Regions from separate parts of the Pantoea sp. PGP6 genome, predicted to be linked through region 3. Evidence: predicted binding sites of a transcription regulator. Region 3 holds the regulator's gene; each other region holds the start of a gene.
What was found. Region 3 encodes CRP, which controls carbon source genes, mostly activating them, when cyclic AMP is high. Its sites were predicted from a motif close to ATGTGANNNNNNTCACAT; they were not measured.

Region 1: a site for CRP is predicted at 1,454-1,471, ahead of azuC (stress response protein AzuC). Genes of this name have one in related genera too.
Region 2: a site for CRP is predicted at 1,987-2,004, ahead of ACLIBF_RS20255 (PTS mannitol transporter subunit IICBA). Genes of this name have one in related genera too.
Region 4: a site for CRP is predicted at 1,376-1,393, ahead of ACLIBF_RS06500 (YfcZ/YiiS family protein). Genes of this name have one in related genera too.

Annotation. Positions count from the first base shown of each region.
Region 1 covers NZ_JBQBMA010000001.1:244,637-247,846, reverse strand. The annotation lists gene ACLIBF_RS01150 (alpha/beta fold hydrolase) at 1-49, opposite strand, end outside; gene ACLIBF_RS01145 (fumarylacetoacetate hydrolase family protein) at 155-991, opposite strand; gene azuC (stress response protein AzuC) at 1,303-1,380, opposite strand; gene mntP (manganese efflux pump MntP) at 1,500-2,075, opposite strand; gene ACLIBF_RS01130 (DUF1158 domain-containing protein) at 2,393-2,635, shown strand; gene pdxR (MocR-like pyridoxine biosynthesis transcription factor PdxR) at 2,637-3,210, opposite strand, start outside.
Region 2 covers NZ_JBQBMA010000001.1:4,200,360-4,203,569, reverse strand. The annotation lists gene ACLIBF_RS20255 (PTS mannitol transporter subunit IICBA) at 1-1,728, opposite strand, end outside; gene ACLIBF_RS20250 (DUF3053 domain-containing protein) at 2,171-2,887, opposite strand; gene ACLIBF_RS20245 (gamma-glutamyltransferase family protein) at 3,136-3,210, opposite strand, start outside.
Region 3 covers NZ_JBQBMA010000001.1:426,819-430,028, forward strand. The annotation lists gene ACLIBF_RS01950 (YccS/YhfK family putative transporter) at 1-1,377, opposite strand, end outside; gene crp (cAMP-activated global transcriptional regulator CRP) at 1,435-2,067, opposite strand; gene ACLIBF_RS01960 (OsmC family protein) at 2,370-2,774, shown strand.
Region 4 covers NZ_JBQBMA010000001.1:1,341,928-1,345,137, reverse strand. The annotation lists gene fadI (acetyl-CoA C-acyltransferase FadI) at 1-825, opposite strand, end outside; gene ACLIBF_RS06500 (YfcZ/YiiS family protein) at 988-1,284, opposite strand; gene fadL (long-chain fatty acid transporter FadL) at 1,642-2,925, shown strand; gene mlaA (phospholipid-binding lipoprotein MlaA) at 2,993-3,210, opposite strand, start outside.

The DNA of each region.
Region 1 (3,210 bases), 180 kb from region 3:
CAACGCCTGCCACGATGGCCGCCTGTTTTCGTCGATGCTTCTGGATCATCCGCTGCTCCTGTTTCGGGGGGATAACTCAGTGTAGGACGGGATTTCGCAGCAGGCGGGTAATCAGATTAACGGTGTGACACATTGCGCTTCGCAGCGAGGGGGGTTACGCAATCACATTGCGCAGACGCCCAATCTGCTCAATTTCTACTTCAACCACATCGCCGGAGAACATAAACAGCGGCGGTGTGCGTTTTTTACCGACGCCACCCGGTGAACCGGTGATGATCACATCGCCGGGCGACAGCGGGCTGAAGGCCGAGATGTATTCAATAATTTTTGCTACCGGATGCACCATGCTGCCGGTGGTATCGTTCTGCACTTCCCGCCCGTTTAACCAGGTTTTGATCGCCAGCTGCTGCGGATCGGGGATGACATCCGCAGTGGTCATCCAGGGTCCGAATCCGCCGGTCTGCGGCCAGTTTTTGCCGGCGGTAAACCAGGTAAACTGCATGTCGCGCACGGTCGCATCCATAAAGCAGCTGTAACCCGCCACCGCCTCCAGCGCGTTGGCAGCGCTGACCTGATGGGCCGCTTTGCCGATAATCACCGCCAGTTCGCCTTCAAAGTCGAACTCCTGAGTGGTAGCGGGCTTTTGCAGCGGCTGGTCATGGCCGGTGAGCGAGTCGGCGAAACGCACAAACAGGGTCGGCGCATCGAGCGTCTCGGCAAACTCTTTTCGTTTATCGGCGTAGTTCATCCCGACGCAAAACACCTTGCCAGGATTCTCAATCACCGGCAGAAAGCGGATGGCGCTAAACGGATAGTCGATTGGCATGGTGTGAAAAGCATGGAGATCGGCCAGCGATGAGCGGCTCAGAAAGGTTTTTAAATCGGCGCAGGCTGCACCGAAGCGTAAACCGAGATCCACCACGCCGTGCTCGCGCACGATACCGAAACTTTTTTTGTCCTGGTCAGGAAGAGAGAAACTGCAAAGCTGCATTGCTGCCCCGTTGTAATCGCGAATTTTCAGATTTTTACTGAGAAAAGAGGCGCGCAGGGTAACAAAAGTCATCGGCAAAAGCGTACACAGTTATGCTCATCGGATCTGCTGCTGATCATTCAACAGCGTAATAAGCGCTGGAATGATCAGCAAAAAGGATTTTCTGTGGCGTCAGCGATCGCTGTTGACGGCAAATTGCGGGCGGAAACGAGGCGGTGAATGGGGTAAAGCGCGGGCGGTGGAACAGAAGAAAAAGTGATAATCATCGGTCGATCCCTGACCGCGATTATCGAGGGTTTTCTGCGGCGTGCTTAGTACATCGCACCCGGCGGTACGTGTTTGAAGGTTTCGACGTAAGCGCGGAACACGTAGTTAAAAATGCGTTTCATGTGACACCTGATGCAAAATTAGTTGAAGAAATATGCGAAAAGTATAACTTCAGCGCGTTTTTTCGGCAATAAATTTTGAACCAGATCACAAAATTGAGTTTATTTTGCGCAAAAAACCGTTAAGCGGCCTGACCGAGATGTTGCAGCAGAATGGTCGCGCCGACGGCAATCAACACCAGACCGCCCAGCACTTCCGCCCATTTGCCGAGTACCGGACCAATAAAGCGGCCCACCAGCACGCCGGTGGTGGCCATGACGGTGGTGGCGGCCCCGATGGTCAGCGCGGTGGTAATAATGTTGACCTGCAAGAAGGCCAGACCCACACCGACCGCCAGCGCATCAAGGCTGGTCGCCACAGCGGTAGTGGCCAGTACCATAAAGCCATGGCTCTGCGGCGCTTCACAGGGTTCTGCGACGGCGGTTTGCCGGAAACCTTCCATCATCATGCGGCCGCCTAAAAACGCCAGCAGGATAAAGGCGATCCAGTGGTCCCACGCCATGATGTAACGACTGGCGGCCAGGCCAAGCGCCCAGCCAATCAGCGGCGTTAAGGCTTCGATTGAGCCAAAAATCAGACCGGTGCGCAGCGCTTCTTTAAAACCCGGACGATGCAAGGTGGCACCTTTGCCCAGTGCAGCAGCAAACGCGTCCATCGACATACCCAGTGCAAGAATTAAGGTGGCAATAAAGGTCATGATTTATTCACCTGGGGCGAAAAAGCGGCAATTCACGCTGTATTCACCACACAAAGTGTTCAGTAATGAAAAAGTGCGCGCAGTCTACCACGCAACCGCAGAGATAAAAAGACAGTAAAATCATGGATTTAAGTATAGCAAAGGCTATAACTTTTATCATTCGCTATGTTTCGCGCTAAGTCGATGGTGGTAAAGCATTTTCTGACAGTTTTCCGCAACGATAATCGGCTTGTCTGGCCACTGCGTCTGCATTCCCTGATTGAACCCCAGCGCTGATTGCCGGAAAATGCCCGGCTTATTATTACGGGATGCCAGTTATGAATAACCCTTTTGAATCTTTAATCGTGCCTGGCGGCATTTTGCTGTTGGGGTTTCTCTCTGCCCTGCTGCTGCCTGCGCCAGCTTTTAGCCTGTCGGTGGCACAGCATCTGCAGCAGATGCTGCATTTGCAGGATCTTAACCAGCTCTACACCGTGGTGTTCTGCATCTGGTTTTTACTGCTGGGCACGGTGGAGTTTTTTGTGATTCGCTTCGTCTGGCGCCGCTGGTTCAGGAGCTGAGTCAGGCAGTCTGCGCATCGACCAGCGCTTTCAGGCGTGCTGCACTGCGCGCATAGCCATCACGCGGTAACTGAGCCGCACCGAGCAGCAGTCCGGCACAGCGTTGTTCGTCGCGCTGATACCAGATCGACAGCGGTGACGGGGCCATGCCATAGGCCAATGCTTGCTGCGCAATCAGCTGATCCGGCGTACCGGCCGGCAACCTGACAATCACCGCCAGCCCGGCACGTTGCACCTCGGGGAAATGGGGTTGCAGAGCGGCCATCATCTGCTCCAGTCGTTCGTGGTAGACCCGCTTCATGCGCCGCAGATGCCGCATGAAGTGTCCTTCCCGCAGGAAAACGGCCACCGCATCATGAAGCAATCCCGACGAGGCCGGTGCTAACAGCGCACAAACTTCCGCAAAACGCGAGACCAGGGCGGGCGGGACCACAATAAAGCCAAGCCGCAATCGCGGCGTCAGCGATTTGCTGAACGTACCGATATGCAGCACCCGTCCCTCGCTGTCGAGCGCCGCCAGCGCCGGTGCAGCCCGGTGACCAGGCTGCAGTTCGCCCAGATAATCATCCTCAATG
Region 2 (3,210 bases), 3.8 Mb from region 3:
CTGGCAGAACACCACGCCGGTTTTCAGCACCCGGTCTTTGGCTTCAACCGTTCCGTGCGGCACGGCAATCGACTCACCGAGGTAGGTTGGCGTCAGTTTTTCACGTGCCAGCATCGCGTCAATATACTCTGGCTCAACGTAGCCGCCTTTCACCAGCTGTTCACCGGCAAAACGAATCGCCTGCTCTTTGTTGCTGGCGCTCAGGCCGAGGAACACGTTGTCCGCACCCAGTCTGAACAGGTGCGCGTTGCCTTCGTCGTAGCTGTCTGACAGCGCAGTCTGCACCGTTTCACGGTGGACTTCGCTGCGGTTAGCCGCCACCAGACGGTCGGTCAGGGTGCTGTAGAGCGCGCTATCGAGGAAGTTGTTCAGCGAGATATGCTGAGCATGGGGCGCCTGGCGAATCGCGCGTTCGGTCAGGTCACGGTGGGTAATCACCAGATCGACATCACCCGGCAGAGCGTTAATCGCCGTGTTGGTTACCGACACGTTGCTTAAGCCGGCATCCTGCACTTTCTTACGCAGCACGCCTGCGCCCATGGCGCTGGAACCCATACCGGCATCACAGGCCACAATGATTTTACGCACGTGATGCAGCTCAACGCTCATTGCATCGCTGGCAACCGGTGCGCCCGCCGTGGTCTGGCCTTTAGACTGCGCCTTCATATCCTGCATGCGTTTTGTTGCGGCTTCGATATCGTCATCTTCTTTCACTTTGCTGGTTTTCAGCAGGATGGCAGAGACCACGAAGGAGACCGCGAACGCCGCGATGATCGCCGCGATATTAGCGAAGTAAGCGCCTTTTGGCGTCATCGCCAGCACGGCGAGGATAGAACCTGGCGAAGCAGGGGAGACCAGGCCGCCATTCAGCAGCGTCAGGGTGAAGACGCCGGTCATCCCGCCGAGGATCACCGCCAGCAGCAGACGCGGCGCCATCAGCACATACGGGAAGTAGATTTCATGGATGCCGCCGAGGAAGTGGATAATAGCCGCACCGCCCGCAGACTGTTTGGCACTGCCACGACCAAAGAACATGTACGCCATCAACACGCCCATACCGGGACCTGGGTTGGCTTCAATCAGGAAGAAAATCGACTTGCCCGCTTCGCTCGCCTGCTGGATACCGAGCGGCGAGAAGATGCCGTGGTTAATGGCGTTGTTCAGAAACAGGATTTTCGCCGGTTCGACGAAGATGGAGGTTAATGGCAGCAGGTTGTTCTGCACCATCAGGTTCACGCCCGCCGCGAGGATGTGCGACAACCCTTCAACCAGCGGACCGATAGCCAGGAACGCCAGCAGCGCCAGCAGCATACCGATAATGCCGGCAGAGAAGTTGTTAACCAGCATCTCGAAGCCGCTTTTGATTTTGCCGTCGACGACCCGGTCAAACGACTTGATCGCCCAGCCGCCCAACGGACCAGCAATCATTGAGCCGAGGAACATCGGCATATCGGCACCAACAATCACCCCCATGGTGGTGATTGCACCGACCACGCCACCGCGATCGCCGCCGACCAGACGTCCACCGGTAAAGCCGATCAACAGCGGCAGCAGATAGGTGATCATCGGGCCAACCAGTTTGGCTAACGTTTCGTTAGGGATCCAGCCAGTTGGAATAAACAGTGCAGTGATGATACCCCAGGCGATAAACGCCCCGATATTTGGCATCACCATATTACTCAGAAAGCGACCAAAGCTCTGTACTTTGACCTTCACTGATGAGGACATAAACCCACCCCTTATTGAGACGCGCTGCAATAGGAGAGCGCGCTTGTTTTTGTTTAGCCACCCCGGCAATCAGCCGGTGGTATTACTGTATGCAGCCGGACTCTACCACGCGAATATGACGCTGCGTAGCGGCCGAAATAAGTGTGATTCAGATCACGTAATGCGGGTGGTAGCGGGGGTGTTTTTAGTGATTATGATCACAAAAATAACTCAGAAGAGTCTTAAGGTGGCGGAATTTTAACCGCAAAACCGGCTTATCTGTGACCATTGTCACATTTTACAGGCGGCAGTTTGTTATGACTCTGTGACTTCGATCACAAACTATTTTTGGTCAAAAATGCGCCCGATCACACTTTAGTCAGGCCAGCAGAAAGCAGGGGGAGAGGGGAGACAAAACGGAATGGGAAAAGGGCAGGCGATCGACGCCTGCCGCTAAATGAGGTTACTGTAAACCACCCTGAACGGCACTTTGTGCCTGGGTCAGCGCCTGGGCATTGGCTGATAAGGTGCTCATCAGCGCGTTATATTGCGAAGCCTGCTCCTGGGTCGGGAACTGCACGCCGCCATCGTTAAAACTGACGCGGGTGCCCTGGGTTTGCAGGAAATCACCGGTCTGTACCGCGGCCTGGCTCAGGGCCTGCAGCTGTGGCAACAGTGGGATAAGCTGATTTGCCGGCACGGTGACCACTTTGTTGTAGGCGGTATCGTAGACTTTTTTCAGATCATCAGACTGCTTCAGGGCCGCTTTGCTGCTGTCCGCCTGCATTTTGGCGCTTTCGATCTGTTGAGTGACAATCACCAGCGCGCTGTTTGCCTGGCGCAGCGAGTCGCGACGATTAAGGTAATCCTGCGGCACGCGAATGGCAGAAAGCTCATCGACCACCGGACGCATACCCTGATCGACCGCCTTATTCGCCTGCTGCGAGAAGCCATACAGGATGGCGTAATCACCAGCAAAATTGCCAAAGCTCTGTTTTTGGTTTTCGCTCAGGCTCGGCAGGTGCTCGCCACTGCGCATTACGGTATTCTGCAGAAAATCGATAAACGCTTTGCGCTGCTCGCCTTCTTTATCACCGCATGCGGTGAGTTGCAGCACGATCAGCGCGCCAGCGACTAAAAACGCGCTGCGCGCCCAGTGGCGTGTGAGTCCTAAAGCCATACGTTCAACTCCTGTCGGTGAAACTGGCTGATGTCCAGGTAAGAATGGCCTAAAGAATAGAACAAACCCGCGTCGCGGCACAATGCGAAACCATCAGTGATATGCAGCCGATCGCGGTTGTCTGCTGCCGGGCAGGATGCGCAACACGGTCGATGACGCTGTGCCGGTCATCCCGGCTGCTGTCCGCCGGTCATCCGCAACCGCAGACCACGGGCAGCATAACGCTTGGCAGCCGCGCTCAGACGGCCTTAAAACACCACGGCCTGACCATCTTTACGGCTTTCGGTGGCGGCAATATAGAAGCCCTGCGGATCGCGGACAAT
Region 3 (3,210 bases):
CCAGCCGTAAAACTGGCGGGTAAACCGGTAGCTGATAAAGGTGATCACCAGCATGATCAGCAGCACCAGCGACTCCGGCACCGCCAGGCGTAAGGTAGCAGCCGCAATCACCAGGCCGGCAAAGGTGCCCAGCGCCCGGTGCTGGATGCGAACGCGGGTGGCGCTGTAGCCGTTCTGGCTGACGAACATAATGGTCATCAGAATCCAGTACGGTTTAGGGATGTTAAAAAACAGCGCCAGCGCGCTGCCCAGCATCAGCATCACCGCAAAGCGCCCGGCAGTGCGCAGTGCCGACGAACGCCAGGACAGATAGCTGCGCAGCGCCGGCAGAAGCGGCAGACGGCGCTGACGATCGGCCATCAGGTCACGTTGATAGAGCGGTTTTTGGGTGCGCAGCACCCGCGCAATCCGATTGAAGTGGTAGAGACAGAAATTTCCCACCGGATTGTCAGGATGCTGGCGGGCGATTTTTTCCAGCGCGCTGAGCTGCTTCTCCATGCCAAAACGATCCGGCAACTGGTGATAGAGAATGTTATCCGCCAGCACCCGTAAGCGGGCCGAAATAGTCTGGGCGTTCCAGCGGATCACCGCTTCGGCATGGCTCTGCTCCACCAGTTTCTGCACCTCTTCCGGCTGATGCAGGCTGACCGAGATGTGCTCCTGCAGGTCCAGCGCCACCTGAAAGGCGCGGGTCAGCCGCTTATGGCTGTGATCCCGGCTGGCGGAAAGCATGTGCATCTGCTGGTAACAGGTGGTGATCATATCGACCACTTTTTGCTGACGCGCCAGCAGCGGCGGCAGGGCCTTTTCCGGATCGGTCAGCTGAGTCAGCAGGGTATATTTGGCGTCGCAATAGTTGGCCAGCTCACGGTAGATCAGGCTCAGGCTTTCACGCATCGGCTGCTCTTTCCACAGCCAGAACCAGAACCAGTTAAACAGCCCATACCATAGCGTGCCGCCGATATAGAGCAGCGGCGGCACATAGATCGGCATACGGCCAATCAGGCTCAGCGTGAAGATGGCGGCGATCAGGGTGCCGGGCAGCAGACGGCCGTGCAGCGGGCTGATTTCGCCGGTGACCCCCAGCAGCAACGGCAAGGCGAACAGAATCAGCGGCAGCGGAATGGCGTGCTGCGTCAGCCACTGAATCAGAAAGCTGCCGAGCGCAAACAGGCTGCCGCCGACAATCAGGCGTTTGAAGAAGCGTTTATGCGGGGTATCCAGACCGGCGATATTGCAACAGGCGGGAACTAACGAGAACAGCAGACCTTTTTGCAGGTCGCCAGCCAGCCAGCCCAGCGCCACTGGCAGACAGAGCACCAGGGTTTGCCGCAAGGCGTAATTGACTTCAGGATGGTAAATAATTCGACGCCACATCGGCCCAACACAAACAATAACGGCGCGATGTTGCCATCACGCCGTGGGTGACAGGAATTAGCGGGTGCCGTAAACGACGATGGTTTTGCCGTGTGCAGAGATCAGGTTCTGATCTTCCAGCATCTTCAAAATACGGCCCACGGTTTCACGTGAACAACCAACGATTTGGCCAATTTCCTGACGAGTAATTTTAATTTGCATGCCGTCGGGATGCGTCATGGCGTCTGGCTGCTTCGCCAGGTTAAGCAGAGTCTGAGCAATGCGTCCGGTCACATCGAGGAAAGCGAGATTACCCACTTTTTCCGACGTAACCTGCAGGCGACGCGCCATCTGCGACGACAGTCGCATCAGGATATCCGGGTTAACCTGGATCAGCTGACGGAATTTCTTGTAAGAAATCTCCGCCACTTCGCACGCGGTTTTGGCACGTACCCAGGCGCTGCGCTCCTGACCTTCTTCGAACAGGCCAAGCTCGCCAATGAAATCGCCCTGATTCAGGTAAGAAAGAATCATCTCTTTGCCTTCTTCATCTTTGATCAGAACCGCAACGGAACCTTTCACGATGTAGTAAAGCGTTTCAGCTTTTTCACCTTGGTGAATCAGCGTACTTTTGGATGGATACTTGTGAATATGGCAATGGGACAGGAACCATTCGAGTGTAGGGTCTGTTTGCGGTTTGCCGAGAACCATTCGCTATTATCCTCTGTTGTAATCGTGCCCAAAATACAGGGGGCAGTTTCCCTGTCAGGCGATGAAAGCTTCAAGCGTTTCCCTTACAGGAAATTATTCGGGCTGCATTCGGCGCAGTGCGCATCATTCTTCCCGGCTTCGCCATCGGGTGACGAAAAATATTTTCAGCACTGTTTGTAGCACAGCTTTTGCCGACTGTCTTCTGTTGTCTCGCTTCAGCTAACGGCGGATTTCTCTGGATTGCTGTTTACCAGGCGAAAGCGTACTCTGACGGCAAAACCGCATATTCTGGAGCGAAAATCATGCAGGCAAGAGTGAAATGGGTAGAAGGGCTGACATTCCTCGGTGAGTCGTCATCCGGACATCAGGTATTAATGGATGGCAATTCGGGTGATAAAGCGCCCAGCCCAATGGAGATGGTGCTGATGGCGGCGGGCGGATGCAGCGCCATCGACGTGGTTTCAATTCTGCAAAAAGGTCGCAACGATGTGGCTGATTGTGAAGTAAAACTGACCTCAGAACGTCGTGAAGAGGCGCCGCGAATCTTTACGCACATCAACCTGCACTTTATCGTGAGCGGCAAAGCGCTACAGGATAAGGCGGTCTCACGCGCGGTGGATCTTTCTGCTGAAAAATATTGCTCGGTCGCCATCATGCTGGGCAAAGGGGTTACCATCACCCACAGCTATGAAGTGATCGAACTGTAGTAGCCGCAAGGGTCATTGCAGACCTGCTAACTTCACTTCCAGTATCTGATGCAGGTTGCTTTAAGACTGTGCCTGGGCAGGGAATCCGTTTTGATACTGTGCCTGCGCAGGGAACCGGGTCAGATCGGAAAGTCGTTTAAGCCAATCCCTGGCCGCTCGGCCTGCGCGATTACGCACCTCATCCCTGAGGCGCGCCCGTAGCCGGGCCAACGCTTTGCGTTGTTCAAAAACGCTCCCGGCGTTTTTATCCGGGCGGCGGGACGCTTTCCTCTTCTGACCCGGTTCCCAGCGTGTTGAACTTATCTATTGCTGCCAGATTCTTTCTGCCCAGAGGTTGTCTGTAGCGACCTTCCTGAAACCGGATGCGGTTGTCGGACGTGAAGCGAAGGGAGCATATGCCTGTAGCAAAGCATCGCGGGCCAGGGATGGCCCGTGC
Region 4 (3,210 bases), 920 kb from region 3:
CAGAGGCGTACTGTTGGCGGCAGTCACGCTGCCGTGCTGGCGATCAAACGCCGGACGCAGCCGGGCATAATCTTCAGCTTTGGCATCCATCCGCACGTTATTGTCCTGATCGATTGGCTTTTTCCAGGGCGGCACCAGCGCCGCCATCACTTCCTGTTGCAGCACGCCCGATTGCCATGCTTTGGCGGCATGCTGGTGAGAACGCAGCGCCAGCGCATCCTGTGCCTGACGACTGATACCGTGGCTTTTGGCCATCTGCTCGGCGGTGTCGCCCATTCGCAGTCCGGTTGAATACTCGGCCACCGCAGGCGGCACCGGTAGCAGATCACGCGGGCGCAGACGACGCAGAATCTGTAATTTTTGCGACAGGTTGCGCGCTTTATTGAGATCAACCAGGGCTCGCGCCAGGGTTTTGCTGACGCCAATCGGCAGCACCGATGACGAATCAGCGCCACCGGCGATGCCGGCAGAGATGGTCCCGGCCAGTAAACTTTCACAGACGTTAGCCACCGCCTGAAAACTGGTGGCGCAGGCGCGGCTGACGCTGTACGCGTCGGTATGGACGCTGAGTCCGCTGCTGAGTACGATTTCGCGCGCAATATTCGGCGCTTCGGGCATCTGCACTACCTGACCAAACACCAGCTGCTCAATCACGTCGACCGGCAGTTCGCTGCGTGCCATTAATTCGCTGACCACCATCCGTCCCAGTTCTACCGCCGGAATGCCATGGAAGCCGGTCGCCTGGCGCAAAAAAGGGGTACGTAACCCGTGGGTAATCGCGATGCGTTCGCCATCGCGCGTCAGCAGCGGCTGCGCTTTGCTCATTGTTCTCACCTGTGAATCGGGACTGGGGCATCATTGCCCAAAGAGGTCTGACCTGATCCCAGTGTTAACCACAAGCGGGTGAGTCGCCAATATCGAAAGGGAAAAATTGCGAAGGGAAACACGAAAATGAAAAACGCCGCTCTGGAAGCGGCGTCTGGCGGGTTAGCGTAAACCGAGCTGGAAAATCAGGGTTTCTGCCTGGCAGCAGAAGGTGAAATCGATATCGAGCTGTACTCCCTGGTCCACATCGCTGAAGCGTGCCTCAATCAGGCAAGGGTCAGACTCAACTTCACGCGCACGTTCGGTCAGGCTGGCCAGTTTTGCTTCAGCATCAGCGCGCTGTGCAAACCACTCCGACCAGCTGGCAGTGCAATCGGTATTATCCATTACCGTGCCGACATCGACGCAACAGCAGGCTGCCGTTTCGGTCGCACTGCATTTTTTAATGGCATCAGTCATCATTTTCTCCTGACGATAGTCTGGTGGGATAAGCAATTTTATGCGCCAGATTTTACCTCTTCGGTTAAAGATGCGCCATCAACCTGTAGCTAAGTGACGAATATCACAATAAAATTTGATCCAGAACAAACTGGACTGGTTATGCTGTGCTGCGTCGGGTCAGTTTTGTTACGCAGATCGAATTTTAAGCGATCAATCCTGAAATATTTTAAAAACAATATTGCAACATGCACACAGGTCGGACCTATACTCTCCGCACTGGTCTGATATGTGCGATTTACATCAGTCCCTACAATCCGCCGTCCCTTGTTACGCGACGTAATAACGTTAAATAATAATTCACATGAGGTTGTGGTCATGAACCATAAAAACCTGTTTGCAAAGTCAGCCGTGGCGGCTGCAGTGGCGCTTGTCTCTTCACATGTTTACGCAGCTGGGTTTCAGTTAAATGAGTTTTCTTCGATTGGTTTAGGTCGCGCATATTCAGGCGAAGGCGCAATGGGCGATACCGCCGCGTCCGCCAGCCGTAACCCGGCAACCATGGCGTTAATGGATCGTCCGGCGTTTTCCATCGGGGCGGTGTATATCGATCCGGATGTAAATATCAGCGGACGCAGCCAGAGTGGCCGCAGTCTGGATGCAAATAATATTGCCCCGAGCCAATGGGTGCCGAATATTCATTACGTCCAGCCAATTAATGATCAATGGTGGATTGGCGCGTCTGCTACCTCCAATTATGGCTTAGCAACAGAGTTTAATAATGGTTACACCGCTGGCGGCTACGGCGGTAAAACCGACCTGATGACCGGCAATTTTAACCTCAGCACCGCTTACCGACTGAATGAACATTTCAGCGTCGGGGTGGGATTTGATGCGGTCTACGCCAAAGCGAAAATAGAACGTTATGCCGGTGAATCAGGCGCAGCGTTACGCATCCCGGCGGATACCCAGGTCGCCCATCTGAAAGGTGATGAGTGGGGCTACGGCTGGAACGCCGGTATCCTGTATGAAGTAGATGAAAATAACCGTTTCGGCTTTACCTACCGCTCAGAAGTCAAAGTTGATTTTGATGGCGATTACAAAAGTAATCTCCCTTCTGCGCTGAACGCGGTTAATAATCCACAGCAGTCCGGCATCCCTTTTGGCACCAACGGCTCGACCATTCCAGGCGCGCTGACCCTCAACCTGCCGGAAATGTGGGAAGTGTCGGGCTGGCATAAAGTGGCACCGCAGTGGGCGGTTCACTACAGCATGGCTTATACCAGCTGGAGCCAGTTCCAGGAGCTGAAAGCGACCGGTTCCAACGGTCAGACCCTGTTCTATAAAGATGAAAGTTACCGTGATGCCTGGCGTATCGCGCTCGGGACCACTTACTTCTACGACAAGAACTGGACCTTCCGTACCGGTATCGCCTTTGATGACAGCCCGGTTCCGGCAGATAAGCGTTCGATCTCCATCCCGGATCAGGATCGCCTGTGGTTAAGCGCCGGGACCTCCTACGCGTTTGACGACAATGCTTCGGTCGATGTGGGCATCTCTTATATGCACGGCCAGAACGTGACGGTCAAAGAAGGCCCGTATACCTTTAATTCCGAAGGTAAGGCCTGGCTGTATGGCGCGAACTTTAACTATAAGTTCTGATGCGCAGAGGCCAATAAAAAGGGCGACTCACCGGAGTCGCCCTTTTTGCTGCTATAAAAACCGCACCTTACTGCGCGTCAATATCCTGCAGATCGTCCTGAATCGCGGCTGCGTTCGGGTTCTCTTCCGGTTTGAGCTTGCCACTGCGCGCCAGGAAATCGTGACGCTGGAAGTAGGCGTTGCGAATAAAGGCGTATGGATCGCTTTGCTGTTTGAGGATGGCATCCGAGTCGAGCAGCTGTGCCCGCGTCTCAATCCCTTCCAGCGTCCATTTACCAATCGACA